Regions from separate parts of the Limosilactobacillus avium genome, predicted to be linked through region 3. Evidence: predicted binding sites of a transcription regulator. Region 3 holds the regulator's gene; each other region holds the start of a gene.

Region 1 (9,818 bases), on a different contig from region 3:
ATCGAAGAGATCCAAGATTTCCTGGCTGGTGTTTGAATCTAAGGCCCCGGTTGGTTCGTCGGCGAGGAGGACGTCGGGTTGGGTGATCAATGCCCGGGCAATGGCAATCCGTTGCTGTTGGCCCCCAGAGACTTCGCTGGGGTAGCGGTCAATGATTTTCTCAATCCGCAGGCGGCTAACCAGTGGCTTGATCCGCCGGTCCATTTCATCCGGCGCAACCTTTGCTAAAACCAGGGGGAGGTAAACGTTATCGCGGTTGCTCAGGCTGTCCAGCAGGTTAAAGTGCTGGAAGACAAAGCTGAGGTGCTGGCGCCGGTAGCGGGCTGCATCGTCCTTACTCAGGGCACCGAGGTCCTGGCCGTTAAGGGCGGCGCTCCCGTTAGTGGCCTTATCCAGGGTGGCAATAATGTTCAGCAGGGTACTTTTGCCGGCTCCGGATTCACCCATGATGGCGACAAACTCCCCATTCTGAACAGTAAAGCTGACGTCCTTTAGGGCCGCTACCGGGTGGCTGGAATTAGCTTCAAAAGTTTTTTGGACGTGGTCAAGTTTTAAGAGGACCATGTTAAACATCCCTTTCCTGTGTTTGAATTCTTGATACTTTAATTATAAAAAGGCCCTGCCCAACTTCCTACTTACAGGAGTGTGCAGAACCTTACAGTTTTGTAAGAATTGATTTTAGTGAACTAGTTTATCGGGAAAGGCAAGCTGGGCAACGGTCTGGCGGGGCCCCGGTGAAAACACCTGTACCTGGAGGCCTAATCGTTCCGTCACCTGCTTAACAAAGTAGAGCCCCATCCCGGTGGACCGGGTCGTCTGGTGGCCGTTGTGGCCAGTAAAGCCGTTGTCGAAGATCCGTGGCAGGTCCGTACTAGGAATTGCGGGGCCGGTGTCCGTAAATGTGAGGGCGTTGTCTTGCCAAGTAATCTTGATGGTAGTTGCCGGGTCCGCGTACTTAATGGCGTTTGATAGCAGCTGGCTGATGCAGAAGTGGAGCCACTTCTGGTCGGTCATGACCTGGACCGGGGGGATGCTGATTTTAGGGATGAGTTGCTTGGCGATAAACAGCTGCCCGTTTTCCCGAATCACTTCGTTGACCACTTTACTGAGGTTTAGCCATTTGAGGTCGAGGTCCGACTTATCCATTGCCAGCCGCTCGCCACTGAGCAGGAGGTTAAGGTAGTAGTCAGCCTGGTGGACGCTCGCCTTAACCTGGAGACTTGGAACGGTTACTTTACTTTCGGCCGCCGCCTGCAGGAGGGTCAGGGAATTCTTGATTTCGTGGGAAAAGAGATCCAGGTGGTCTAATTGCTCCTGTTGCTTGTACCGGAGTTGCTGAATGAGCTTGCGGTGGTGGGCCCGCTCATTGGTCAGGGCACTCACGAGGGCTTGTTCTAGCGGGCTACTCGGTGAGACTAATTCCTGTTTGCCGACACGCTGCTGCCGGTGGTGGGCCCGGACCACGGTGATAATCAGCCAGATGATCAGGACCGGGAGGCTGAACCGGACGAAGTCGCCAATGATAATGGTGGGTAGTTGGTAGAGGTAACACAGGAGGGCCAAAAGAGCAGTTAACAATAGGTATGCCCACAGGAGAGGGAGCTGGGACCGGAGCCACAGGCGGGTAAAGCGTTTTTTATTCATTGCTGACCACCAGCCGGTAGCCAATCCCCCGCTCTGTCCGGAGGGCCTGGTCGAGGCCGAGGGGCGCCAATTTACTCCGTAAACGGCTAATGTTGACGTTTAACGTGTTGTCGTTAAGGTACTTACCACCTTGCCAGAGCCATTCCAAAAGCTGGTCCTTAGTAACGGTTTGGTTGCGGTGGTGGAGCAGTACCTGGAGGAGGGCCCCCTCCGTGGGGGTCAACTGGGCCTGCCCCCGGTCGTTATTAAGTTGATTGGTAAGGGCGTTGAAGTGGTTATTTGCCCAGGCTATTTGGTCACTACTCTGCTGAGTCCGCCGCAACAAGGCCTGGACCTTGGCAAGCAGGACGGTCATTGAGAAGGGCTTCATGATATAGTCGTCCGCGCCCGCGGCAATGGCGTGCATAACGTTACTGTCAATATCCGCTGCGGAAATGACAATAATGGGGACCTGGGTATGTTTACGGACCTCCTGCATCCAGTAAAAGCCATCGAAGGTGGGCAGGGTAATGTCAAAGAGAACCAGGGCTGGCTGGGCGGCCGTGATCTCACCAGCGACGTTTTCCCAGTCGGTGACCGTTTGGACGTCATATTGCCACTTCTTAAGTTCTTCCTGGACGGTCTTAATCATTGCGGGGTTATCTTCAACCATAAAAATACGGGCCATCAAAGGTTCCTCCCTTCAGCTATTGGCATTTTACCATAATGCAACGCGCATAAGAATTCAGCACTTTTGAATACTTATGCGGTCATAATGTATAAATATGTGGATTTAAAAATAAAAAACGACTATACTTAATGCAAAGTTACACGAATCACATGATGAACGGAGGAAAAACAATGGATAGTTCGATTTTAAGCAAAGCATACCAAAAGCCTAGCGCAAACATCTTGGCGGACGTTTGCGCAATGGCCGCTAAGATGGATAACGTCATTGACCTGTCTGTCGGCGACCCGAATTTTACTACCCCCCAGCCAATTATTGAGGCGGCCTTTGAAAAGACCAAGGCGGGGATTACGCACTACACCGCTGCTGAGGGCCTTCCAGAGCTCCGTCAAGCAATCTGTGATTTCTACCAAGATAAGTACCAACTAAAGTTTAATTTGGACCAGGTCCTGGTGACAGTAGGGGCCGAACACGCCCTGTTTGTTGCCCTGGAGGCCCTGCTGGACCCTGGTGATGAAGTTATCATCCCCCAGCCAAGTTTTTCTCCTTACATTGACCAGGTCAAGCTGGCCAATGGGATCCCGGTAACGGTCGATGGGAAGGCGGCTGACGGCTACAAGATTGAGGCCGCAGAAATTGCCAAGAAGATCACGCCTAAGACAAAGGCCATCATTATTAACACACCGAACAACCCGACCGGTAACGTGATGACGGCGGCCGAGGAACAGGCGCTTGCCGACCTGGCAGTTAAGAACGACCTGTTGATCTTCAGTGACGAAATTTACTCTGACTACGTAATGCCGGGCAAGACGTTCACTCCACTGGCCAAGTTTGCGCCCGATAACACGGTAACGATTAGTGGGATGTCAAAGAGCTTTGCCATGACTGGTTGGCGGATTGGTTACCTGATTGGGCCGGACTGGTTAGTTGCGGCCGCTAATGATGTCAACGATGCCGTTACCTTTACGGCACCGACGATGTCACAGGAAGGGGCCTTATACGGCCTTCAGCACCACGACGAACTGGTGGCCCCAATCGTTGAAGCCTTCCAGAAGCGGTTAACCTACCTGCAGACTGAACTGCCTAAGATTGACTGGCTAGACGTTAGTCCCGTTGAGGGAAGCATCTACGTCTTCGCTGATATTCGAGCAACAGGATTAAACTCCGTTGACTTTGCCGACCAGCTGTTAAAGAAGGCGGGGATCCTGGTTGTTCCCGGCCTGGCATTTGGTAAGTCGGGTGAGGGCTTTGTCCGGATTGCCGCAACCCAACCGTTGGCAGCCTTAAAGGAAGCCGTTGCGAAGATGCAGAAGTTGACCTGGTAAGGAGGCACATGATGAAAATTTTAATGTATGCGGTATTGGAACCGGAGAAAAAGTATATTAAGCAGTGGTCAGAGGAAAACGGGATCGAAGTTAAGTGCGTTGACGAGCGCCTTAATAAGGACACCGTAAAGTGGGCCAAGGGCTTCGATGGAATCGACTTTCAACAAACCCAACCCTTAGAGCCAGAGGTTTACCAGGCCCTTCACGAATACGGGATTAAGCAGCTGACGGCGCGGATGGTTGGTTATGACATGATTGACTTTGACTTGGCGAAGAAGTATGACCTGATCGTCACCAACGTCCCCGCCTATTCGCCACGGGCAATTGCTGAAATGGGCCTAACCCAGGCCCTCCGCCTCGTCAGAAAGCTCGGTTACTACGACCAGCGGATGGACAAGCTCGACTTCCGTTGGGCCGGCCTGGAGAGTACGGAGATTTATAACCTGACGGTGGGCATTATCGGTGCCGGTCACATCGGTGGGGCCACCGCTCAACTGTACTCTGCACTGGGGGCCAAGGTAATTGCAACCGACCCGATTCACCGGGTGGAACTGAGTCCCTACTTGGAGTACACGGACCAGGATACCCTCCTAAAGACGGCTGACATTGTCACGGTCCACACCCCGTTGAATGACAGTACGACAAACCTCTTCAACGCCGCTACCTTTAAAAAGATGAAGTCAACTGCCTACCTGATCAACATGGCCCGGGGTGGCATCGTTAACGCCAACGACCTGATTGCGGCATTACAGGCAAAGGAAATTGCCGGAGCGGCACTGGATACCCTGGCGGACGAGGGCCAGTTCTTTGAAAAGCAGGCAACGGCGGATGAAATTCCAGAGGACTACAAGACCCTGCGTGCCATGCCGAACGTTCTAATTTCCCCACACAGTGCCTTTTACACCGACACGGCAATGAAGAACATGGTGGCCATGGGCCTGGACGATGTGGTAGCGATTGTCAATGGCAAGCGCCCCCAGTTCGAGGTTTACGGAAAATAATTTAAGAGAATAAAAAATGTGAGACATCTGTCTCACATTTTTTTATTAACGTCTTTAGACCTAGTTGAGTACGCGAGCAAAGCGAGTGTGCGAAACAAAAAACCACCTGCTATGCGGGTGGGCAATAAAGATTATATAAAAAAGCCTCTTTTGCCTTAAGATGTAGGTGTTCAAGCCAAAATCAAATAAGGGAAAAGAGGTTTTATAAATATGGCTAATAAGTTAAATAGCTTAGCCCATACGAAATGGTTATGTAAGTACCATATCGTATTCATTCCAAAGTATAGACGGAAAATAATTTACAATCAATATCGCAGAGATCTTAGAGATTATATAAAACTCCTGTGCAAGTATAAAGGAGTGCAAATCATTGAAGGTCACATGATGCCAGATCACGTACACTTATTAGTGAGTATTCCGCCCAAGCTAAGTGTTTCGCAGTTTATGGGATATTTAAAAGGGAAAAGTGCCTTGATGATGTTTGACCGCCACGCAAACTTAAAATATAAATTTGGGAATCGACATTTCTGGGCAGAAGGATATTATGTGAGCACAGTAGGCATGAATGAAGCCACAATAAGAAAGTATATTCGAGATCAAGAAAAGCATGACATGGTAGTTGATAAAATAACCAGTGCTGAATATTCAGACCCTTTTAAGGGTAAGTGAAGGAATACAAACGCTACTTAAAGTAGCAGCGAAGTAGTCAGAGCATTTTGGTTTGAGCAAAGCGAAAGCCAGCGCCTTGAGACGCTGGCTTTTCTTTTCAGCTTATAGCCGATGTGCAAACCACCCGTTTGACGGGTGGTTATGATTCTTCAATTCCGACCGACTTAGCATAAGCCGTTTCGGCGATGCTTAGCCGTTCACGCTCCTTCTTGTTGTACCATGGTGAAATGGTAAAGGCGAGGACGTCATTGATCAAATAGATGGAACTGTTTACGGCCATCGCCAGGGTTGCGGAACCCTGCTGGTATGAAATGAACCAGAGGACAAGCTGGGCAATCCCGGAAGCCAGCCACCAGAAGTACTGGTTGTTGAAGCGGAGGAAGCAGATTACCCCGGCCGTTAAGCTAATTGAGAAGCTGATGGCATCAATCCACGGGCGAGGGTCGTCCGTTAAGTGGCCAATCAGGTAGCCGGAAGCCAGGTAGACGACCCCGGTAGCGATAATTGCCACCGTCCAGCTGCGGGGGGTAAAGTGGCGGATCTTTGATGCCATATTAACGTTCCAGTTGCTGGACAAGAGGACGGGGATGTCCAGGGTAATCATGTAGGCAACCTGTTCCCCGATGCTCAAATAGTTCTTGGCGTTGAAGCCGATGATGATAAAACAGATCGCAGAGAGAATGCCGAGCACCCCGTTTACCGACTTAGCGGCGTTGATTGCTAGGACACAGAGGACACCTAGGGTCGTACCAATGAAGGTGATCACGGACAACCAGGTGATTGGTGTGCTGGCCAGGGTCATGATCTGACAACCCAGGCTAAAGAAGAACAGGTAGTAGTTCTGCTGTGGCCACCCCTTAAGCTGGTGGGCCAAAAATTTAAAGTAGTTCATTTAAGTAACCCCAATTCCAAAAGTATGTTTAGGGCTCATAGCGCTATGAACACAACATATGGTAGTATAGGGGCTATTTTCCCCGGGTGCAAGCACAAAATATAGTGGCTAATTGGCTGATTGATGATGTGAGGGGCGCGAAAAGAAACATGGAAACGGTTTAGGGGGTCCGGGAAAAAGTTTCTTATTTACTCAAGGCAATCTTAATGATTTTAACCTGGTAAGATGCCTGGGGCGCCTGCACAGTAACGACCTTTCCCGCTGGCTGGTGCATGATTGCTTGACCAAGCGGGGAGTCAAAGGAGACCTTCTGCTTAGCGAGGTCGGCTTCCTGCTTGCCAACAATTTTGTAGGTTGCGGTATCGTCATCATCCTCAAACTTGAAGGTAACGGTTGTGCCAAGGTCGACGGTCCCGGTGTCCGCCGGGGCAATCACCTGTGAATATTGGAGCTGCTTGTTTAGGTAGCGCAGGCGGCTCTCCAGGTGGCGGAGTTCCCGCTTGGCCGTGCTGTACTCCGTATTCTCCGAGAGGTCACCCAGGGCCCGCGCCGCCTTCAGTTGGGCGATCTTGGCGGGCCGCTGCTGTTGAAGCTGGTGGATCTCGTCTTCAATTTCCTGGTAGCCGGTACTAGTCATCTTTTGAAAATAAACGTTCTTCATGGCTTCCACAATTTTCTTCTTACGCATTGCGCGTGCCCCCTCATTTAATCTTTACCACCTAATTATGATATGATAGATAGGAAAATTCAATTTTAGATGGAGGAGTAAGGAGTATGAACGAACAAGAAGAACACGTTAAAAAGTTCCTCGCTTCGTCCACGTATCATCAGCTTTCTGCTAACCAGCAGAAGCATGCTCAGGATATTCTAACCCGCTTTAATCAACACATGATGAACGAGCAGCACCTGGCCGACACCGCGTGGACGCCCCAAGCGGTGAAGGAAGTAATGGTGGGGGACTTTATTGCGGATCCTGCATTGACCAACCAGTTTGGCATTGCGGTGGCCCCGGTATTAAAGGCCTACCAAAGCTTTTTAAAGGTTGCGGGATTAAAGGAAATTGTCCAAGCAATTGATGACCAACGTACAAATATGAATGCCTGTCGGAAGGCCCACCAGACATGGGCGCAATTGCACGGCAAGAAAAAGGCCGCCAAGCCGGCTCCTAAAGCACCGGCAAAGAAGACCGCCGCTACGAAGAAGCCGGAAAAGGCTAAGGAAGTCAAGCCGTGGTCGGCCCAAGAGGTTGATGACTTCATTGCGAAGAGCAAGCGCGCGGTGGCGGTTGAAAATGAGTTTCAGAACCAGTCACTTGATGGTGGTGAACAGCAGTACATTATTGGCCAGTTTATCAAGCTGATGGCCCAGGAATGCGGTGAATACCCCGGCAGCTGGGATTTCTACGACCTCCAGCGGGTCTTAGGAATGATGATGCCGCTTGACCCGGACATTACCCCCAAGCAGATTAAAAACATTGTTCCGACTGCCCAGGCCCTCTTCGACTACTTGAAGCGGACCAAACAGCTCGACATGGACCAGTACCGGACCGGTTTGAAGGCAATTGCTAACATGCAGCCATCTCAGGACATGCTGGCTAGCTTGAGCCGCAAGGACCGGGAAACGCAGCTGATGCTGTCCTTCATCCGCAGCAACGGGATTGATACCAACGATGTTAAGACCGCTGAGAAATGGATGGATGACCACCGGGAGGAAGTTGCCAGCTTCATGCGTGGCCTATTGAACCCGTGGAGCGAGTACGAACACCAGCAACTGATGAAACGGCAACGTCACCAGCAGCAAGTGGCCCCAAGTCGGCAGACGCAGGTGGTAAGACACCACCGGGCACCTCAGGGTATTAAGTTCAGTAAGAAGGCACGCAAGAAGCGCCATAAGTAGGAAGGAAGCAGTTATCGATGAGTGTTGAAATTCCCCAAAGCATGGACGACGTTGTCATGCAGGTTGCCCAACGCAAGTTGCATGGTGAAACGATCACCGAGGATGAAGTAATCAAAAACGCGGTGCGCGATATCCTCCAAGCGTTCTTTGATGAAGCGCTGGAAGGCCACTATGATGATGTCAAGTGGGCCGGCAATGACCTCGAGGTAACTGACATAATGGGAAAAGTTGTCGGTAAGGTGGCGCCGAAGGGGAAGGACTTTATCGCCGACTTTCGCGCTAATACAGACGATCTTTTACTACGCTTCGAAAATGAGACCACCAAAATTGTTGGTGGCCGTTAAAAAGAAAAAGGAACCGGATTCCGGTTCCTTTTTCTTTTTAAAGTAACACCGCTTAAAGCTTGTTCTTAACATTGTACGGCTTGGACTTTTGGTGGTCAGCCGGCAAGGCGTCCTTGGCGTAGAAGATCGCGTATTCTTCATCATTAGGGCCCTTGGCAATTACCAGGTCATCACTGTGCCGCTCTTTTTTGAAGATTTGGCCCTTCCGAACGGCTTCGTTGTAGTCATGAATGTTGGCGATTGAATCACCCGGATTAAAGAAAATCCTTGTTTCCATAATATCACTTCCTTAAGCGCGACTAGGGATGGTTGCTTTAGCTTTGGCGAGAACATGCCCCTCCGCAGCGTGGAGAAAGTCATTGAGCCAGTAGCCGTTCTCTAAGGGGAGAACGGTATCCAGTGCGTAGACGGTTAATGTGTAGTCGTGAGCCTTGTCCGGTGGCTGCGGGCCAACGTAACCACTGGCAATCTGCGGGTCCCCATTGACTAGGCGGCCGGCGTTACTGTTCTTTCCTTGGACAAACTGTGTTTTTAACTGGCGGCTGGCATCGGCTGGAATGTCGGTCAGTGTCGCTGGAATATTGGCGGCGAGCCAGTGAATCCACGTAAAACCACAGACGGGGGTTGAATCAAAATCAATGAAAACAAGTGCAAACGACTTCGTCCCCGCGGGGGCATCCGTAATGTGGATAGGGAAAGACTTCACCGGGTGGTCAGCGACCATCAAATCGGCCGGTGCGTACTTGCCGTACTCGTCAGCCAAGAAACCGTCAATTAACGGAACAGAAATTTGCATAGCTAGCTCCCTCCTTGTATATCAATTATAACCTGGCCTAGTCCAAATATAAATGGCGCAGGGTGGTTAAATCACCTTTTGAGAGGCCAAGGTAGTCGGTCAGGTAGTGGTCAACGGTGCCGGACTCCTCCTTGATTGTGGCCAGGGCCGTATTGAGATAGTCGGCATTGACGGAGGCGAGGGCGTTCCGGTTGCTGACGACCGCGTCAACGTTCCCGAGGCCGGCGCTATTTTTACGGATCCCCGCGAGCCACTTCTTCCGTACGTCCGCCGTGACTTCGTTGGTCAGGAGGTAGTCCTTAATGATTGTTTCACGTGGAACACCCAGTGCAGAGAGGATGAGGAAGGCAGCAAAGCCGGTCCGGTCCTTTCCTGCCGTGCAGTGGAATAGGGTTGCCCCGTTGGTCGTAGAAAGGAGGACCTTAAACATCTCCTGGTAGGCCTTCTTTGCGCTTGGCAAGCTGGCCATCCGCCGGTAGACATCTAGCATGTGTCGGTAGCCGTTACCCTCTTCTTGCATCTGCTGGGCAATCTCTTCATCGCTGTGCGAGGCGTCCGTTTCGTCGACCGCAAAGACGGGAAGG
Region 2 (9,818 bases), on a different contig from region 3:
GTCCGGCAATTGGCCCCCGGACTTGGTGACGCTCGGGATCGATAAAGCCATCAGAGAAGGTTTGCATTTCGTCTGGCTTAACGAAGTAGCAGTTCCACTTCTTGAATTCTTCCTTAACCTGGTCGTAGATTTCGTCGTCAACAACAACCGAGTTTTCTGATGCACAGATCATCCCGTTATCGAAGGTCTTGGACAGGACAATGTCGTAAACGGACCGTTCGATGTTAGCTGACTTTTCAATGTAAGCCGGGCCGTTACCAGGACCCACCCCTAATGCCGGGTTACCGGAACTGTAGGCAGCCTTGACTAGGCCGGGACCACCAGTAGCCAGGATGGTGGCAATATTAGGATTTTGCAGCAGGGCGTTGGTATTTTCCCGACTGCACCGTGGAATCCATTGAATCATGTCCTTTGGGGCACCAGCCTTTTCAGCGGCCGCCTGAAGAATCTTCGCGGTCTTTACAGATGATTGAAAGGCCTGCGGGTGGAACGAGAAGATGATCGTGTTCCGGGTCTTTGCGGAGATAATGGACTTAAAAATCGTTGTGGAAGTGGGGTTGGTAACGGGAACCACTCCGGCAATAATTCCGAGGGGATCGGCAATGGTGATTGTTTGGTCCTCATCGTTGTCTTCGATAATACCAACGGTGTGGTCATGACGAATGTTGTTCCAAATGTATTCACTGGCGTAGATGTTCTTGATTGCCTTATCTTCGGCAACACCACGGCCAGTTTCGTTAGCAGCGTCTACGGCCAGGTCCATGTGGTGCTCTTCAGCGGCCAGGGCCATTGCCTGACAGATGTTGTCGACTTGTTCCTGGGTGTAGTTACGCAACTGCTCGAAAGCTGCTTGACTCTTACGAACCAAGCCACCGATCAGTTCTTCGGCAGCCTGTTGCTTGTCTTGTTCAGTCTCTTTTTGCTCAATTTGGTGTTTCTTGGAATTTGCCATAATCAAGTTTCTCCTTCATCACTTAATGTTTGTTACCTTTTGAATATGGTTAATAATACAGGATGTTCTTATTCCTTGCAAGAAGTTTGTGATAAGATTAACAATGGTTTAAAATGATGAATTCGCTTACAAATATGGTAAATTAAGCTTGGAATGACGGCAAAAAAGATTGGTATAAATTTTGCTATGCCGGCGATTTGAGCAACCGTTTGCACAAATGATAGTGATCACTAATTCACAACAGCTTAAAATAAAAAAGCAACCGGAAAATTCCAGTTGCTTTAGTAATGTTTATTCCCGTGCATTCTTATCCTTACCGGCGTTAGGATCCATGATGTGGTAGTCATCATCCTTCATCGCTTCAACCGCTCCTAGACGGTAACCGTTACCCACTTGACTGAAGAAGTCGTGGTTAGAGGTGGAAGTTGAAATCCCGTTCATGACGACGGGGTTAACGTCCGCAGCGGTGTCAGGGAAGAGTGGGTCTTGGCCGAGGTTCATCAGGGCCTTATTGGCGTTGTAACGGATAAATACGAGGACATCGTCGGTCCAGCCAATTTGGTCATAGAGTAGGTGGGTGTACTTCTCTTCGTTGTCGTAAAGGTCGTAGAGGAAGTTGTACATCCAGTCCTTCATATCATGCTGCTGCTTTTCGGTCCGGTCGCGGAGGCCAAGTTGGAACTTGTAACCAATGTAGGTTCCGTGGACGGATTCGTCCCGCAAGATAAGCTTAATGATTTCAGCAACGTTGTTTAGCTCGTTGTGGCCAAGGTAGTAAAGCGGGGTGTAGAAACCAGAATAGAAGAGGAAGGTTTCCAAAAAGACGTTGGCAACCTTTTTCTTCAACGGGTCCTCTTCGGGGTCCAGGTACATGTTGGCAATCTTGGTTGCCTTGTTTTGCAGGTACTCTTCCGAATCAGACCAGTCGAAGATTTCGTTGATTTCATCAGGAGTGTTCAAGGTTGAGAAGATGGTGGAGTAACTCTTGGCGTGGACGGATTCCATGAATTGAATGTTGTTCAGCACCGCCGTTTCGTGTGGGGTCCGGACATCATTCTTCAATGCGGTCAACCCCGCTTCGGATTGGACCGTATCAAGCAGGGTCAGTCCCCCAAAGACGTGACCAACAGTCCAGCGGTGGTCATCATCTAGTGCCCGCCAGTCATCCATATCATTGGAAACGGGGATCCGGGTATCAAGCCAGAACTGCTCCGTCAGCTTCTCCCAGGTTGCCTTGTCAATCATGTCGGAAACTTCATTCCAATTAATTGCCTTATATTTGTTTAGTGGTTTAAATTCTTCAAGTTTCATTTAACTAGCCGTTCTCCTTAATCAAGAATATTAATCGCCCTATAATTCGTGTAATAGCAATAAAATTGTAGCAGTCTCTTTACCGAAAATCAAATGACACAACTTTCACATTGGTTGGCACCAATTTCATCATTGTCATCTGTAAAGGTCCGGATGTAGTAAATTGACTTGATTCCGTGCTGGTATGCGTAGTGACGAAGAATATTCAGGTCACGGGTGGTCATCTTATTGGTCCGACCATTTTTCCATTCGTACAGGCCGTCCGGAATCGTCGACCGCATGAAGAGGGTCAGTGACATTGACTGGTCAACGTGTTGTTGGGCCGCAGCGTAGGTGTCAATCACCTTCCGCATGTCGATGTCGTAGGCCGACTGGTAGTACGGCATCGTATCATTGGACAGGTACGGTGCGGGGTAGTAGATCTTCCCAATCATCTTCTCCTGCCGTTCCTCGACTCGGTTAATGATTGGCGTCAGGCTGGCAGTTGAGTCGTTAATGTAGGAAGTCGACCCGTTTGGCGCAACGGCGAGCCGGTATTCGTTGTAAAGCCCGTCCTTCATAACGTCTTCCTTGAGCTTTTCCCAGTCCTTAACTCCCGGAATAAAGATTCCTTTGAAGAGCTCCTTAACAACGTCGGACTGGGGGCCCCAATCCTTTGAAGTATACTTGGCAAAGTACGAGCCATCCGCGTAAGTGCTCTTATCAAAGTTGTGGAAAGTTTCCTGTCGTTCGCGGGCAATCTCGTTGGAAGCAACGAGCGACCAGTAGTTCAGCAGCATGAAGTAGACCCCGGTAAACTCAATTGCCACCGGGCTCCCGTATTGAATATGGTGCTTGGCCAGGTAGCTGTGCAGACCCATGGCGCCCAGACCGACAGAATGGGCGAGGGCGTTCCCCCGTTTGATGCTTGGCACAACGTCGAGGTTTTCAACGTCACTGATGTGGGTCAACCCGCGCATCATTGCCCGGACGGACCGGCCAAAGTCGGGACTCTCCATCATGTTGGCAATGTTGGTGGAGCCAAGGTTACAACTGATATCGGTCCCCAGCGTTTCGTAGGATTGGTCATCAGCAACCTTGGAAGGAACCTGGACCTGGGCAATCTCTGAGCAGAGGTTGCTCATTACAATCTTACCGTCGATCGGGTTGTCCCGGTTTTCTGTATCGATGTTGATGATGTACGGGTACCCGGATTCCTGCTGGAGCTTACTGATTTCGTCTTCCAGGTCGCGGGCGTTGAGCTTCTTCTTGTGGATCTCATCATTTGCGACCATGTTGTCGTATTCCTTAGTAATGTCGACGTAGGAGAAGGGAACGCCGTAAATTCGTTCCACATCATATGGACTGAAGAGGTACATGTCTTCGTCCTTTTCAACCAGTTCATAGAACTTATCGGGAACGGTGACCCCCAGGGAAAGGGTCTTCAGCCGAATCTTTTCGTCGGCGTTTTCCTTCTTGGCACCGAGAAAGGCGATGATGTCGGGATGGAAGACGCTCAGGTAAACGACTCCGGCACCTTGCCGCTGGCCGAGCTGGTTAGAATATGAGAAACTATCTTCCAGGAGCTTCATTACCGGGACCACCCCGCTTGCCGCCCCCTTGATCTTCTTGATGGGGGCTCCCGCCTCACGGAGGTTGCTGAGGTTAATGCCGACCCCACCACCGATCTTAGAGAGCTGGAGGGCTGAATTGATGGTCCGGCCAATGGTGTTCATATCATCGGTACTTTGAATAGCAAAGCAGGAGACGAATTCTCCCCGGCGCTTGCGACCAACGTTTAAAAAGGTAGGGGTTGCCGGTTGGTAGCGCTGGTGGATGATTTCATCGGCGAGGTCCATGGCCAATTCTTCGTCCCCATCGGCGAGGTACAAGGCGTTCATGGCAACCCGGTCAATGTAGTTTTCCAGGTAGTATTCCTTGTCATTGGTCCGCATGGCGTATTGTGCATAGAATTTATAGGCCGCCATGAAGGAATGGAAGTGGAAGTCCTGGGCCTTCAGGTAGTCATACAGCTTTTCAATGAAGGAAAGGCTGTACTTATCCATGAAGCCCTCTTCGATGTAGTCGTTTTCTTCCAGCCATTCAAAGCGTTCCTTTAATGAAGAGAAATGCTTGGTGTTCGGATTGACATTGCTATTGATGAAGTCTTCTAGGGCCGCTTGATCCTTATCTAGTTGGATTTTCCCGTCGCGGGGGATGTTAACCTCATTATTGAGGTCGTAGTATTTAACTTTAGTGATGTCGATGTCAGATAAAGCCATGGTTAAAACTCACTTTCCTGTCTTTTTCAAAATTAAACCAGGCTAACAGTCGTGTGGCGAATGTAGACTGGTTAAAATAACGTCGTCGATTATGCTAACTGTTGAAGCCGGTCCGGCCGGAAACCAGAAAAGGCATTGCCGTTTGGTAGCTTTACGACTGGCGTTGCCATGAAGCCAGCGGCCTTTAACTGGTCGATGTATTCCGGCTGCTCATCAATGTTGTGCTCAACGAAGTTAATCTTGTGTTGCCGTAAGAACTTCTTGGTCATCTTGCATTGAATGCAGTTATTCTTTGAGAAAATTGTAATCATAATGGTGCCTCCCAGAGAATTATTTCGTAGTTGATGTTATTAAGTATAGCCAGAAAAAACGAAAAATCAATCTAAAAATACCATATATTGAGTCACTCTTGATAGTGAAACACAATATATGGTAATAATGGTGGGGAGCAAAGACCGTGAAACTTTTTTCCGGTTATCTAATCGCTAGATAAACTTTATCAAACTAGTTAACAATTATACACTGAATCAGAAGGATGGAGAAGATGGAAGAAGAAAAAACAAAAAAAGAATACATGCGAATGGCAATTGAAGAAGCGCACCAGGCGGCATTGCTAAATGAGGTGCCGATTGGGGCCGTCGTCGTTCATAACGGCAAAGTGATTGGCCGGGGGCATAACATGCGCGAACGGTTCCAAGATGTGACTTATCACGCGGAAATGCTGGCGATCAACGAGGCCTGCACTTTCCTCCACAGTTGGCGGCTTGAAGACTGTGACCTTTACGTCACCCTGGAGCCCTGCATTATGTGTAGCGGGGCCATCCTCAATGCCCGGATCAAAAACCTTTATTATGGTGCTAAGGACCCAAAGGCGGGGGCCGTGGATAGTCTTTACCACCTCCTTAACGATTCCCGCCTTAACCACCAGGTCAACGTTGAGAGTGGGCTCTTGGGAACGGAATGTGGGCAAATGCTCAGGGACTTTTTCCGGGCAATTCGTAAGCAACGCAAGGCGGCCCGCAAAAAACGTCGGGCAAAAGACTAGCAATTGTCGCTGATTTAGTGTAATATACTATATGCCGAAAGGCCTTAGAGCAAGGACGCGCTTACGAACCGTGTCAGGTCCGGAAGGAAGCAGCACTAAGTTTGTTGCATCTTGTGCTCTAAGTTTGAAAGATAATTAGCTGAAGCTGGAAAACTTTTCCAGCTTCTTTTTGTTCAGGGGTCGGTAACTAATGAATTTTAGGACGGCCCCTTTTTGATAGTCCAATATCGCAGAAAGCTAGTATAATATTAAAGTAACGTTTTAGACTTTGTACTATATAGAAAGGAAGCCCCGTGATGAGTTACCAAGCACTGTACCGGGTTTGGCGTCCACAGCGCTTTGATGAGTTGGTGGGTCAGCAAGTGGTCACGCAAACCCTTAAGAATGCCATTATCACCCACCAGATCAGTCATGCTTATCTGTTTGCCGGACCGCGGGGAACAGGGAAGACGTCTGCCGCCAAGATTTTTGCCAAAGCGGTTAACTGTCACCACCTAGAGGACGGTGAGCCTTGCAACAAGTGTGATATCTGTAAGGCAATCAGAAATGGCCAACTCAACGATGTGATTGAAATCGATGCGGCCTCCAATAACGGGGTCGAGGAGATCCGTGACATTCGTGATAAAGCCAAGTACGCTCCCACCCAGGCGGATTATAAGGTGTACATCATTGATGAAGTCCACATGCTGTCGACCGGGGCATTTAACGCCCTGCTTAAGACCCTGGAAGAGCCACCGGCAAACGTGATCTTTATCCTGGCAACGACGGAACCCCACAAGATTCCGTTAACCATCATCTCCCGGGTTCAGCGCTTTGATTTCCGGCGGATTTCTGCGCAGGACGCGTTTAACCGGATGAAGTATATCTTGGACCAAAAGCAGGTCGACTATGAGGAAAAGGCCTTGTGGGTGATTGCCAACGCTGCCGAAGGGGGGATGCGGGATGCGCTCAGTATCCTGGACCAGGTCCTTTCGTTCAGCGATAACCAGGTAAAACTCGACGACGCCTTAGTGGTCACCGGGAGTGTTACCAAACAGCTCTTGGAAAAGTACTTCTTTGAAGTCAGTGGGCACGAAAGCGCGGCTGCTTTAGATACGATGAAGGATATCCTCGGCCAGGGGAAGGACGGCCAACGTTTCATTGAGGACCTAATCTCCTTTATCCGGGACATCCTCCTCTACCAGGAATCACCCAAACTTATCATGGTTGAGAGTACCGGCCTGAAAGACGAGGACTTCCAGAAGATGAGTGCTGCCGCCTCCGCAACGACTCTCTACCAGATGATTGACGAGTTAAATGGCATCCAGGAGGAGATGCGCTTTACCACCCACCCGGATGTTTACCTGGAAGTCCTGACGGTTAAGCTCGCCCAGGTCAGTGTCCAGGGTGGTGCCCAACAGACTCCGCCAAGGCAAGCGACGAGCGGACCATCCACAGGCGACCAGGCTGATAAGCAAGCTGTTTCCCAGCTCCAAGACGAGGTTCGCCAGCTTCAGGCAACGGTTAAGAAACTACAGAGTGAGTTGAATACCAAGGGTTCGACCGTTACCAAAGCGGCCCCCCAGCAGCCGCGGGTTCAGCAGCATAATGTTGAGGTTAAGCTCAGCGCAATCAACCCCGTTTTGGGGAAGGCCACGCGCCGGGACCTGGTTGAAATTCAGGGCCTGTGGCAAGAACTACTGTCAAAGCTCAGCGTTCCCCAGCGGTCGCTTCTGCACGTTTCTAAGCCAGTGGCGGCAAGTAAGGACGGGGTCATCGTTGCCTTTGACTACGCCTTCCTTTTCCAACAGGCGATGGATGACGAGGCCCTGTTGACGAGCATGGAGCAAGGCCTCCAGGAGCTGACTGGCGAGGAACGCCGGGTAGTGTTTGTCCCTAAAGATAAGTGGCCAGCGATCCGGCGGGAATACATTAAGGAGCATGGCCTCGATAAGCGGGGGTCAGCACCGCGTCCGACGCCGGCCAAGCAAGATACTGCTCCTGCCACGGCCCCGGAGACGGCTCCGGCGGACCAGCCGGCACCAAGTGATGCTGGTTCAGCATCGGCGCCAGCAGACCCGGTAACGAAAGCCCAGCAGCTATTTGGTGAAGACATTGTTAAAGTAGAAGATAATTAATAGTAAAGGATGATGTAATTATGATGCGCGGAATGAACATGCAACAGATGATGAAGCAGGCTAAGGCTATGCAAAAGAAAATGATGGCGGAACACGAAGAACTGGCCAAGCAAGAATTTGTTGGCAAGGCCCCAGACGACATGGTGACAGCCACCTTCAATGGTGATAAGCAACTCCTCGACCTGAAGATCAACAAGGAAGCGGTTGACCCAGACGACATCGATATGTTGCAGGACCTGGTAGTTGCCGCCGTTAACGACGGGATGAAGAAGGTTGACGCTGCCACCCAACAAAAGCTGGGTAAGTACACACGTGGCATGGGGATGTAACTAGATGCAGTACCCAGAACCACTAGCAAAACTGATTGAAAGTTATACTAAGCTTCCTGGTATTGGGCAAAAGTCAGCTACCCGCCTGGCATTTTACACGCTGGGGATGGAAGAGGATGACGTCACCGACTTCGCCAAGTCCTTGTTGGCCGCCAAGCGTGACCTGCATAATTGCAGTATCTGTGGCAATATTACGGAAGACGATCCCTGCCCAATCTGCCGAGACAAGAGCCGTGACCGCACTAAGATCCTCGTTGTTGAGCAGTCACAGGACGTGATGGCGATGGAGCGGATGCATGAGTACCATGGATTGTACCATGTCTTGCACGGGGTCATTTCTCCGGTCGAGGGTACCGGGCCCGAGGATATTAACGTTGCGAGTCTGATCAAGCGCCTGCAAAAGAATGAAGAAGTTAAGGAAGTCATTATTGCTACCAACGCCTCCTCAGACGGCGAACTGACGGCCGGCTACTTGGCAAAGCTGATCAAGCCCGCTAAGATCAAGGTTACCCGTTTGGCCCACGGCTTGTCGGTCGGTGCGGATATTGACTATGCGGATGAAATGACCCTTTTCAAGGCAGTTCAAGGACGAACGGAGATGTGAGAGAGTGCTATTTGGTCGCCGAAAAGATCGGGTTGCCCAGTTGCGCAACCAGCGTTTACTAAACGCTATTTATGACACGAAGGCCAGCTGGGACCATGCTAAGGAAACTGAGCGGGCGGTCTATGAAGCCAACGTTAACAGCGAGCTTCGTGACCGCACCAAGATTCAGGAGCAGAAGTACTTATACCTTTATAAGATTGCCCGGAAGTATAAAGTCCATGGCCAACTTAACCATGGTGTCATTAGTCGTTAGGAACAGGTGAAAACAGAATGCAAGGAAAGTTCATATCTTTTGAAGGCCCAGATGGCGCAGGGAAAACGAGTGTCCTCCGCCAGATTCAAGCGGACCTGGAGGACCAGCTGGGAAAAGACCGGGTTGTATATACCCGGGAACCAGGTGGGGACCATATTTCTGAACAGATTCGCCAGCTCCTTTTTAATGCTGCTAATGGCGACATGGACGGGCGGACAGAGGCCCTCCTGTTCGCTGCTAGCCGGCGTCAGCACGTCATTTCGGAGATCCTGCCGGACTTAAATGCTGGTAAGGTGATCCTCTGTGACCGCTACGTTGATAGTTCAGTTGCTTACCAGGGAGCTGGCCGGCAGTTGGGTGAAAAGGAGATTTGGCAGTTAAACCAGTTTGCAATTGATGGGGTAATGCCGGAACTCACGGTTTACCTGGACATCGAATCGGAAATTGGCCTCCGCCGGATTGCAGAGCACCGGTCAGACCAGGTTAACCGCCTTGATAAGGAAAAACTGGCCTTTCACCAGGCGGTTCGCCAGGCCTACCTCCGCCTATACCACAATGACCCAGACCGCATTAAGCTGGTTGATGCCAGCCAACCGCTTGATAAGGTAATTACAGACGTGCGGCAGGTCATTCATACGCGTTATCCCGACCTATTTTAAGAAGATCTAAGGAGTGATTACTATGAAGATGATTATTGCCATTGTGCAATCCAAGGACAGCAATCGCTTACGAAAAGCATTTAACAAGGCCGAAATTCAGGTGACCCAGTTATCAACAACGGGGGGCTTCTTGCGTGAAGGAAACGCCACCTTCTTGATTGGGGTCAAGGATGAAAAGGTCCAACAAGTGCTTGACATCATTAAGAAAAATGCCGAGTCACGGGAACAATACGTCACTTCTCAGATGCACATTGACGTCGAGGGCGGTTCGGCCTTTCCTGTTAATG
Region 3 (9,818 bases):
GGCCCTCATGGGGGTAGAAAGTGACGGGATGCTTTGCGGCTTCCGTGAATTGCGGATGAAGAATGCTCCCGATAAGAAGGGCCTGTGGATTATTCCCGATGACTGGCAAGAAGTTGGTGAAGCCGTGGACTTCGCAAAGGCGGACACCTTCTTCCCTGCTAAATAATTATCAAAATTGTTAAATCACTATTGCTTAAAAACAGGAATGCTATATGATTTAGGGGACAAAAGGTAGTTTGCTTAGCAGGCGGGGTGCTTTTTAGGCCCCTTTTCCCTGCTAGTCAGAAAGGAAATTAATGATGGAAACGAAGACTTATTATTTTATTGGTATTAAGGGTACCGGGATGGCTTCTTTGGCCCGGATCCTGCACGACAAGGGCAACACGGTATTAGGATCAGACATCGCAAAGGAAACCTTCACCCAGGGACCCCTACTGAAGGCGGGAATCAAGATCTTGCCTTTTGACCCAGCTAATCTGAAAGCGGGAATGACGGTGATCAAGGGAAACGCCTTTTCCGATGACCATCCCGAAGTCCAGCAGGCAAAGAAGATGGGCTTACCAATCTTGACCTATCCAGAAGCGGTTGAAAACGAGGTTGTCAACCACACCAGTATCGGGATTGCCGGGGCCCACGGGAAGACCAGTACCACGGCACTGTTGTCCCACGTTTTGGCAGCGGTTGAACCGACCAGCTACCTCATCGGTGATGGGGTCGGCAAGGGAAGTGCCGGTGACCGCTTCTTCGTCTTTGAAGCGGACGAGTACCGTGACCACTTCTTGGCATACCACCCCGACTACGCCATCATGACAAACATTGACTTCGACCACCCGGACTACTTCAAAGATATTGATGATGTACGGGCATCATTTGAAACTTACGGCCGGCAGGTTAAGAAGGCCATCTTTGCCTGGGGCGACGACGCTAACCTGCGGAAGCTGGACGTCGACGTTCCCGTCTACTATTACGGGACGGGTAAAAAGGATGACTTCCGGGCAGAAAACATCAAGCGGACGCCGGCTGGCTCGACTTACGATGCCTACTTCAAGGACCAGAAACTGGGGACCTTCACCATCCACCTTTATGGTGAACACAGTATCCTAAACAGCCTGGCTGTCCTGGCCGTTGCCTACATGGAACATGTTGACATGGACCAAATCAAGAAGGAACTGGCTAACTTCCGCGGTGTTAAGCGGCGCTTTAGTGAAACCGACGTGGCTGGGGACAAGTTGATTGACGACTACGCCCACCACCCGAACGAGATCAAGGCGACAATTGATGCGGCCCGGCAAAAGTTCCCTGACAAAGAGGTTGTGGCGGTTTTCCAGCCCCACACTTACTCGCGGCTGGCGGCCTACATCGATGACTTTGCCAAGACCCTCTCGCGTGCTGACAAGGTCTACGTGACCCCAATCTTTGCTTCCATTCGAGAACAGAGCGGTAGTGTTTCGAGTGAAGACCTGGAAGCTAAGATTCCGGGGAGCGAAGGAATTGACATGGACTCGATCGATAAGTTGAGTCAGTACCACGATGCCGTAGTGATCTTCATGGGTGCCGGGGATATTGAAAAGTATGAGGATAAATTCAAAGAATTGCTTAATAAGTAAGCATTCTTGCCCCCTTCACCGCTGCGGTATGGTATTCTTGACAGTACCGATAAATAATTTGAGGAGGAATAAGAATGAATAACTTTCCTGGCGATTCTGGTCGCCGTGTTGTTGGTGACCAGGCCGGTTTGAATGCATTCCTGACCCGGATGTACGGGTACATGACGTTGGCCGTCCTGGTTTCGGCGCTTAGTGCCTGGCAGACAATGACGACCTTCCGGAATGTTGTGATGGGCTACTTTGGGGCCCACCCGGGGATGGTCTGGTTGATCCTGCTATTGCCATTTGCCCTAACGATGGGGATCAGCTTTAGTGCCACGCGGAACCCGGTAGGGAGCTTCATTATGCTAATGGTGGTGGCCATCATCTACGGAGTTGAGTTCGCACTGATTGCCGGGGTCTACACCGGGACGAATATTGCGGCGGCCTTCGTGTCGTCCGCAGCAATCTTTGCGACGATGACAATCTACGGGACGGTTACCAAGCGGGACCTCAGTAAGTTTGGTTCCCAAGCCCTGGCGGCACTGGTGGCCCTCTTCATTGCCTACCTGATTAACATGTTTCTGAAGAGCCCGGCAATTGCTTATATTTTCTCGTTCATTGCGGTAATCATCTTTGTGGTCCTAACCGCATGGGATGCCCAAAAGATGAAGCAGATTTACCTCAATTACAACACCGCTAATTCAGTTGCGGGACTGGCAATCATCGGTGCTCTACAGTTATACTTAGACTTTATCAACCTCTTCATCTCGTTCCTGCAAATTTTTGGAATGAGTGACCGGGATTAAAGAAAAAACGAGTCGGTAATTTCCGACTCGTTTTTTCTTTAATCAGCGGATGAACACCAGCATGTCGTTAACGATAACCCCTAATCTTTGGTACAATTAGTTAGTAGAAAAAAAGGAACGGAGCGAATAACTACATGGCCAAACAATTATTACTGATTGATGGAAATAGTATTGTTTTTCGGGCATTCTTTGCAATGCACAACCAAATCGATAAGTTTACCAACAAGGACGGCCTGCATACCGCGGCAATCTACGGTTTCAAGTTGATGTTAGACCACGTCCTTGATAACTTCCACCCGGACGCTGCCCTGGTAGCTTTTGATGCCGGCAAGAAGACCTTCCGGACTAAAATGTACACCGACTACAAGGGTGGCCGGAACAAGACGCCAGAAGAGTTGATGGAGCAGTTCCCGTATGTCCACCAGCTGGTGAAGGCTAGTGGCCTCCACAGTTACGAATTAAAGAACTACGAGGCTGACGATATCATTGGGACCCTTGCCAAGGAAGCTGATGATGCTGGTTACACGACGCTGGTGGTCACTGGGGACCGGGACCTTACCCAACTGGCTAGTGACCACACCACAGTTGCCGTTACCCATAAGGGAGTTACGGATACTGAACACTACACACCGGCCCACGTGGAAGAAAAACTTGGCATCACTCCTAAGCAGATTATTGATATGAAGGCTCTGATGGGGGATACTTCGGATAATTACCCCGGTGTCACTAAGGTTGGTGAAAAGACTGCCATTAAGTTGGTAAAGCAGTTCGGCTCGGTTGAAAACCTCTATGACCACATTGACGACCTGAAGAAGAGCAAGATGAAGGAACACCTGATTGAGGATGAAGATGTTGCCCGTCAATGCAAGACCTTAGCCACGATTCTCCGGGATGCGCCCTTAGAGATCAGTCTGAAGGACCTGAAATACGAGGGGGAACAGACGGAAGAATTGATTGACTTCTACCAGCAGATGGGCTTTAAGTCCTTCTTGGCTAAGATGAACGTTGCCCCCGAAGCGGAGGAAGACCAGGTTAAGCCAATTACCTATACTGAATTGACGGCCGATAACCTTGGTGACCTTGACCAACTGAGTGGTGAGGTCAGCTTCTACCTTGAAATGCCAGAAGCTAACTACCACCTGTCACCATTCGCTGGCTTTGCCCTAGGGGATGGTAGCCACTGGTTCGTCAGTCGGGACGCCGAGTTGCTTAAACGGGCCCCGTTGAAGAAGCTTCTGGAGTCAACAACGACCGAAAAGAATGTCTTTAATGCCAAGGCACACATTGTTGGTTTGCACCGGCTCGGCATCGAACTGGCGGCGGTCGACTTTGACCTTTTGCTCGCTTCCTACCTCCTCAACACCAATGACAACAGTAATGACCTCGGCCAGGTGGCCCTCGAACACGACTACCACGACGTGCGAACCGACGAAGAGGTTTATGGAAAGGGCGTCAAGCGGGCGATCCCCGACGACGATGGGGTCTTCTTTACCCACCTTGCCCAGAAGGTCCGGGCAATTAATGCCCTAAAAGCGCCCCTCTTTGAAAAGCTCGACCAGAATAAGCAGACCCCACTTTATACGGACATTGAATTGCCACTGACCAGGGTCCTGGCAAAAATGGAGATTACCGGTGTCCACGTTGATGCTCAAACCCTCAAAAACATGGGTAGCAAGCTTAAGGAACGGTTAGCTGACATTGAAAGCAGTATTTACGAAGAGGCTGGCGAGGAGTTCAACATCAATTCCACCAAACAACTGGGCCACATCCTCTTTGAAAAACTGAAGTTACCGGTTATCAAGAAGACCAAGACGGGGTACTCCACCGCCGTGGATGTTTTGGAAAAGCTGGCTGACCGGGCCCCAATCGTTGAGCAGATCCTGGAATACCGGCAGATCGCTAAATTACAGTCAACTTACATTACCGGCCTTTTGAAGGTCATTCACTCCAGCGACCAGAAGATCCACACCCGTTATCTGCAGACTTTAACCCAGACTGGACGGCTCTCATCCGTTGACCCGAACCTGCAAAACATTCCTGTCCGCCTACCGGAAGGACGGCTGATTCGGCAAGCTTTCGTACCTAGTCACGATGGCTGGCAAATCTTCTCGTCTGATTACTCCCAGGTTGAATTACGGGTTCTGGCCCACATTACCGGGGATAAGAACCTCCAGGAAGACTTTAAAAACGGTGAGGATATTCACGCAAGTACGGCCCGGCGGATCTTCCACCTGAGGCCAGATGCTGAAATTGACCGCAACATGCGGCGGCGGGCCAAGGCCGTTAACTTTGGTATCGTCTATGGTATCAGTGACTATGGCCTTGCCCAGCGAATTCACGTTACCCGGGCTCAGGCCCACGAGTTCATTCAGAACTACTTCAAGGAGTTCCCTGGTGTTAAGAAGTACATTGACGACACCATCGCCTTTGCCCGGGAGCACGGTTATGTGGAGACCATTACTCACCGGCGGCGTTACCTTCCGGACATCCACGCGAAGAGCTTTAACCGGCGGTCATTTGCGGAACGGACGGCGATGAACACGCCAATCCAGGGTAGTGCGGCCGACATCATCAAGATTGCGATGATTCGGATGCAAAGAGAGCTTGACCAACGGGAGCTCAAGGCCAAGATGCTCCTCCAGATCCATGACGAACTGGTCTTTGAGGCGCCACAAGACGAGATCCCGGTTTTGAAGAAGCTGGTACCACAGGTAATGGACTCAGCTGTGAAACTGGACGTGCCGTTAAAGGTTGACAGTAAGGTCGGCGACACCTGGTACGACCTTAAGTAAGGGGGCAATAAAATGCCGGAATTACCAGAAGTTGAAACCGTCCGCCGCGGATTATTAAAGATCGCAAAGGGGCGGAAGATTCAAGCAATTGATGTTTACTACGGCAAGACAATTACAAACGACGTTGAAAAGTTTCGTCAGGCATTGATTGGCCAGACGATTACCGACGTTGACCGGCGGGGGAAGTACCTCCTGTTCCGCTTTACGAATAACCTGACGATGGTTTCCCACTTACGGATGGAGGGTAAGTACTTTAACCAGCCAATCGGGGGACCAATTGATAAACACACCCACGTTGTCTTTCAGTTTACCGACGGCAGTGAACTCTGCTACCACGATACCCGGAAGTTTGGCCGGATGACCCTGGTCAAAACCGGTAAAGAGAACCAGGTTGGGGGACTCAAGACGATTGGGCCGGAGCCAACGGCCGCGGCCTTTCACCTCGACTTCTTCCAAAAAGAGCTGGCACGTAGCCGGGGGAAGATTAAACCCTTCCTATTGAACCAACGTCACGTCGCCGGACTGGGGAATATTTACGCCGATGAGGTCCTGTGGATGAGTAAAATCAATCCGGAACAAGCGGCTAATACGATTCCGCCAGCTAAGGTGAAGGCCCTCCACGATAACATCATCAAGGAACTGGCCACGGCAACGAAGTACAAGGGCACGACTGTCCACAGCTTTACCAACGCCTTCGGGGATGCCGGGGCCTTTCAGGAACGGCTGAACGCCTATGGGCACGCTGGTGACCGTTGCCCACGTTGTGGAACGAAGATGGTAAAGATCAAGGTTGCCCAGCGGGGGACGACCTTCTGTCCGCACTGCCAGCCGCTTGTGGAGGAAGAAAAATGACTAAAGTAGTGGGCTTAACCGGGGGAATTGCGAGTGGCAAATCGACCGTCAGCCAGATGCTCAGTCAGGTGGGCCTGCCGATTGTCGATGCGGACCAAGTTGCCCACCGCCTCCAACAGCCTGGTCAGTTAGGCCTAAGCGAGCTGGTGGGCCAGTTTGGACGGGAAATTTTAACAGCGGATGGCCATTTAAACCGGGGGGCCCTTGGTAAAATGGCCTTTAGTGATGCTGGCGTTCGTCACCAACTAAACGCAATCATGCAGCCCCTGATTCGGGAGACAATTATGGACCAGCTAGCCGCTTTTAAAAAGCAGGACATCCCATTCGTAATCCTGGATGCCCCCCTCCTGTTTGAACAGGGCTACGACCAGGAATGTGACCTAATTGTCGTTGTTACGGTCAGTCATGATTGCCAAGTCCAACGCCTGATGTCCCGTAACGGATACACAAGGGCGGTGGCCGAACAGCGAATTGCCGCCCAGTGGCCACTGGCTAAAAAGTCCCGCCAAGCGGACGTAGTGATCAACAATGATGGTTCCTTAGATGAACTGCGGCGCCAGGTCGCTAAGTTAGTTGACTACCTTGGGGCAAAGTGATTATGGTAAAATAAAGTATTAAAGCAATTAAGGAGGAAAGCGCATGAAGTGTCCACATTGTCACCGTAACGGATCACGAGTTGTTGATAGCCGGCCCAGTGAGGATGGTACCTTTATACGCCGGCGCCGGGAATGCATCCACTGCGGCTTTCGTTTTACCACTTTTGAACGCTACGAGCAGACCCCCCTCTTGGTTATCAAGAAGGACGGCACGCGCCAGGAGTTCAGTCGGCAAAAAATCCTCAACGGGATTGTGCGGTCAGCGGAAAAGCGCCCAATTAGTATGGAGCGGCTGACCAAGATGACCGATAAGGTGGAAAAGAAGGTCCGGAGCCTGGGTGAGAACGAAATCTCTAGCCAGCTGATCGGTAAGTACGTCATGAACGAGTTAAAGGGCGTTGACGAGGTCGCCTACATCCGCTTTGCCAGTGTTTACCGGCAGTTTAAAGACGTTGATGCCTTTATGAGCGAACTAGAGACGATGGTAAAGGACGAACACAAGGGTGAAAAGAAGTAGGAGGAGTGGCAATGACTGCGCAGGAAGAGGAATTTAACCCGCAAGCGGGATTCTTGGTCACTGCTGCCACCGATTTTGTCAACTTTAACGACCGGGTCTTTACCAGCTTTTACCAGCCGGTGTTAGGGCCAACGGCTTTTAGCCTTTTTTACGCCCTCCGCGCTCAGCTGATTTCCCAGCCCACCTTGGCGGACCGCCGCTTACAGGCAAATATTATCCGCCAACTGAATGCGGGAACTTCCCAGTTAGCAAGGGCCTTACACCGCTTAGAAGCGGTGGGGATGGTCCAGACCTACCGGGGGAAGGATAGCCAGGGAACCTTTTTCGTCTATCAGTTACGGGCGACCCTCACACCGGCGGCCTTTATTGAGGATGACCTCCTCAGTGTCCTCCTTCTTGAGGCAGTTGGGGATGGCCACTTTAAGCAGTTGGTCAAGGAAGCCCGGCGCTACCAGCTGGCCTCTGCGCCGTCTTTAGAAAACGTTAGCCACCACTTTCTCGATGAGTTCCACGTGGCCAACAAGTCGCTAGTTAAAACGCCCACCACGATTAAAGATGCCCGCGAGCAAACGAACGTTGACCAGCGTCCCCAGCTAGGGGCGGGGCAAAGTGACTTTGACTGGCCGACCCTTTTCCAGTTAGTTAAAAAGCAGCCAGTGATGAAAAAGGACCTGAGTGCGGCCCGGCAGTTAATCGAGGTTGAGCATCAGTTATACGGAATTGATGAGCCCACGATGGCTAAACTGGTCTTCAAGGCGGTTGACCTAGCCGACAACCACTTCAACCCGGCAAAGTTCAAGCGGATCGTTGCGAGTCGTTACCAACAGGTTGGTCACCAGGCCCCTCCAGCGACTGCTAACCAGTCCGCTAGTTCGCCGGTCAAGCTAACGGCCAAGGATCGCCAGCTTCTGCAGAGTGCGGCGGATTATGCACCGGTTGAATTTCTTCAAGGCTTGAAAGAACAGACCGGTGGCTTTGTAAGTGCAAATGAACGTCATATCCTTACCCACCTGGTTAATGATGTTAAGCTTGATTCAGCGGTCATTAACATTCTTTCCTGGTACGTCATTGCCGACCTTGACAATGCTAACCTGAAGGCCAGCTTTGTTGACGCAATTGCCAATAGCTGGATTAAGGCGGGGGTCAAGGATGCGCCGGGGGCCCTTCAGGAGTTAAAGAACTTTCAGGAGCAACGGGGCAAGCAGCGTGCAACGTCCAAGGGTCGCTTTGCTTACCGCCGGCCGCAGGTTGAAGAACAGATGCCAAAATGGAGCAAAACGGATAGCCAGCAGCTAAATAAGAAGGCGTCCCCCGCGGCGCTAAAAGAAGTTCAGGCCATGCTCGCTAAGCGGAAAGGAAGAAAGGGTGGTGACCAACAATGAAATCCTTAAATGAATCACTCCAGGGAATCATGCGGGGAAAGAACATTAACACCAACATTGCCGAGCTGATGAAAAAGGTGATGGCGGATTCCGACGTTCAATCATTTCTTAGTGCTAATCGTGACCAGATCACTAAAGAAATGGTACGAAGTGGCCAGTCGAAATTGTACGAGTTCTACCACGAAAAGCAGCTCCGCCAGCGGGGTGAAGCCACCGTGGCCCCGGGCTATTCTCCCCAGTTAGTTTTGAACTCTGGCCAGATTGATGTGACCTATGTCCCCACTAAGCAGTTGGTGGAACAGGAACGGCAGCGGCATATTAAACGGCTGGTTCAGTCGATCAATATGCCAAAGTTTATTCAACACGCTTCTCTAGACGACTTTTACATTGACGAACAACACGCCACGGCAACCCGGACAGCAGCCTTGAAGGCGGCGGTTGACTTTACAGAGAGCTACCAGCCGGGACACTTTCAGCCCGGCCTGTACCTCTACGGTAATTTTGGGGTCGGCAAGACCTACCTCCTAGGGGCAATTGCCAATGAGCTTGCCAAGACGAAGGGCGTGGCCACGACCATGATGCACTTCCCGAGCTTTGCGGTGGAGATGCGGAACTCAATTAAAAGTAATAGCACCAGCGAGAAGCTGGCGGCGGTAAAGAAGGCCCCCATCCTGATGCTTGACGATATCGGGGCCGATGCGATGAGTAAGTGGGTCAGAGACGATGTCTTGGGGATCATTCTTGAATACCGGATGCAAGAAGAGTTGCCGACCTTTTTCAGTTCTAACTTCTCAATGGATGAGCTAGCGGCTAACCACCTGGCAGTTGATACCCAGGGTGACCGTGAGCCCCTAAAGGCCCAGCGAATCATGGAACGGATTAAGTTCCTTTCCCGCGAAATGCCGATGACCGGCCAGAATTTGCGGAATAAGGGATAATTATCTTGACATTTAAGAAGAGATTCGTTATTCTAGTAAACGTTGAAAGAAAAAGCAGAAGCACCCGCTTCTCGCCTAGGTGATAAGGATCGCCGGGCTGACGAGATGAAATTGAACGGACAGGTGAGGTCCGTTTAGATAAAGCGGGATGCGGTTTGCATCCCGCTTTTTTTGCTTGATCTTTCGCTAATAAAATTGGAGGTGCGTTGCCATAGCACAAGATATGATTGTCAACAACGGTATCCGTGCACGTGAAGTGCGGCTAATTGGTCAAGATGGTGAACAATTAGGGATCAAGTCCAAGCGTGAAGCGCTCCAGTTGGCAGAAGATGCCAATCTTGATTTG

The links. Region 3 encodes NrdR, which represses ribonucleotide reductase genes. Its sites were predicted from a motif close to ACACNATATATNGTGT; they were not measured.
Region 1: pnuC (nicotinamide riboside transporter PnuC) is a predicted target of NrdR. The motif match lies at 6,248-6,263, and genes of this name have one in related genera.
Region 2: nrdH (glutaredoxin-like protein NrdH) is a predicted target of NrdR. The motif match lies at 4,945-4,960, and genes of this name have one in related genera.

The regions. Positions count from the first base shown of each region.
Region 1 is NZ_CANCWN010000026.1:2,228-12,045, forward strand. It holds gene QOS01_RS08085 (ABC transporter ATP-binding protein) at 1-564, opposite strand, end outside; gene QOS01_RS08090 (sensor histidine kinase) at 679-1,644, opposite strand; gene QOS01_RS08095 (response regulator transcription factor) at 1,637-2,311, opposite strand; gene QOS01_RS08100 (aminotransferase class I/II-fold pyridoxal phosphate-dependent enzyme) at 2,485-3,636, shown strand; gene QOS01_RS08105 (D-2-hydroxyacid dehydrogenase) at 3,648-4,637, shown strand; gene tnpA (IS200/IS605 family transposase) at 4,848-5,306, shown strand; gene pnuC (nicotinamide riboside transporter PnuC) at 5,446-6,198, opposite strand; gene greA (transcription elongation factor GreA) at 6,383-6,886, opposite strand; gene QOS01_RS08125 (hypothetical protein) at 6,973-8,094, shown strand; gene QOS01_RS08130 (hypothetical protein) at 8,112-8,438, shown strand; gene QOS01_RS08135 (hypothetical protein) at 8,491-8,715, opposite strand; gene QOS01_RS08140 (YbhB/YbcL family Raf kinase inhibitor-like protein) at 8,728-9,234, opposite strand; gene QOS01_RS08145 (tyrosine-protein phosphatase) at 9,272-9,818, opposite strand, start outside.
Region 2 is NZ_CANCWN010000002.1:1,857-11,674, forward strand. It holds gene adhE (bifunctional acetaldehyde-CoA/alcohol dehydrogenase) at 1-952, opposite strand, end outside; gene nrdF (class 1b ribonucleoside-diphosphate reductase subunit beta) at 1,244-2,263, opposite strand; gene nrdE (class 1b ribonucleoside-diphosphate reductase subunit alpha) at 2,353-4,524, opposite strand; gene nrdH (glutaredoxin-like protein NrdH) at 4,614-4,835, opposite strand; gene tadA (tRNA adenosine(34) deaminase TadA) at 5,069-5,569, shown strand; RNA gene ffs (signal recognition particle sRNA small type) at 5,611-5,697, shown strand; gene dnaX (DNA polymerase III subunit gamma/tau) at 5,866-7,686, shown strand; gene QOS01_RS00950 (YbaB/EbfC family nucleoid-associated protein) at 7,707-8,015, shown strand; gene recR (recombination mediator RecR) at 8,020-8,619, shown strand; gene QOS01_RS00960 (YaaL family protein) at 8,624-8,872, shown strand; gene tmk (dTMP kinase) at 8,890-9,531, shown strand; gene QOS01_RS00970 (cyclic-di-AMP receptor) at 9,554-9,818, shown strand, end outside.
Region 3 is NZ_CANCWN010000009.1:1,184-11,001, reverse strand. It holds gene ytpR (YtpR family tRNA-binding protein) at 1-166, shown strand, start outside; gene murC (UDP-N-acetylmuramate--L-alanine ligase) at 300-1,607, shown strand; gene QOS01_RS04425 (Bax inhibitor-1/YccA family protein) at 1,682-2,395, shown strand; gene polA (DNA polymerase I) at 2,530-5,187, shown strand; gene mutM (bifunctional DNA-formamidopyrimidine glycosylase/DNA-(apurinic or apyrimidinic site) lyase) at 5,200-6,039, shown strand; gene coaE (dephospho-CoA kinase) at 6,036-6,635, shown strand; gene nrdR (transcriptional regulator NrdR) at 6,679-7,152, shown strand; gene QOS01_RS04400 (DnaD domain protein) at 7,164-8,534, shown strand; gene dnaI (primosomal protein DnaI) at 8,531-9,472, shown strand; ribosomal protein L20 leader region at 9,519-9,652, shown strand; gene infC (translation initiation factor IF-3) at 9,696-9,818, shown strand, end outside.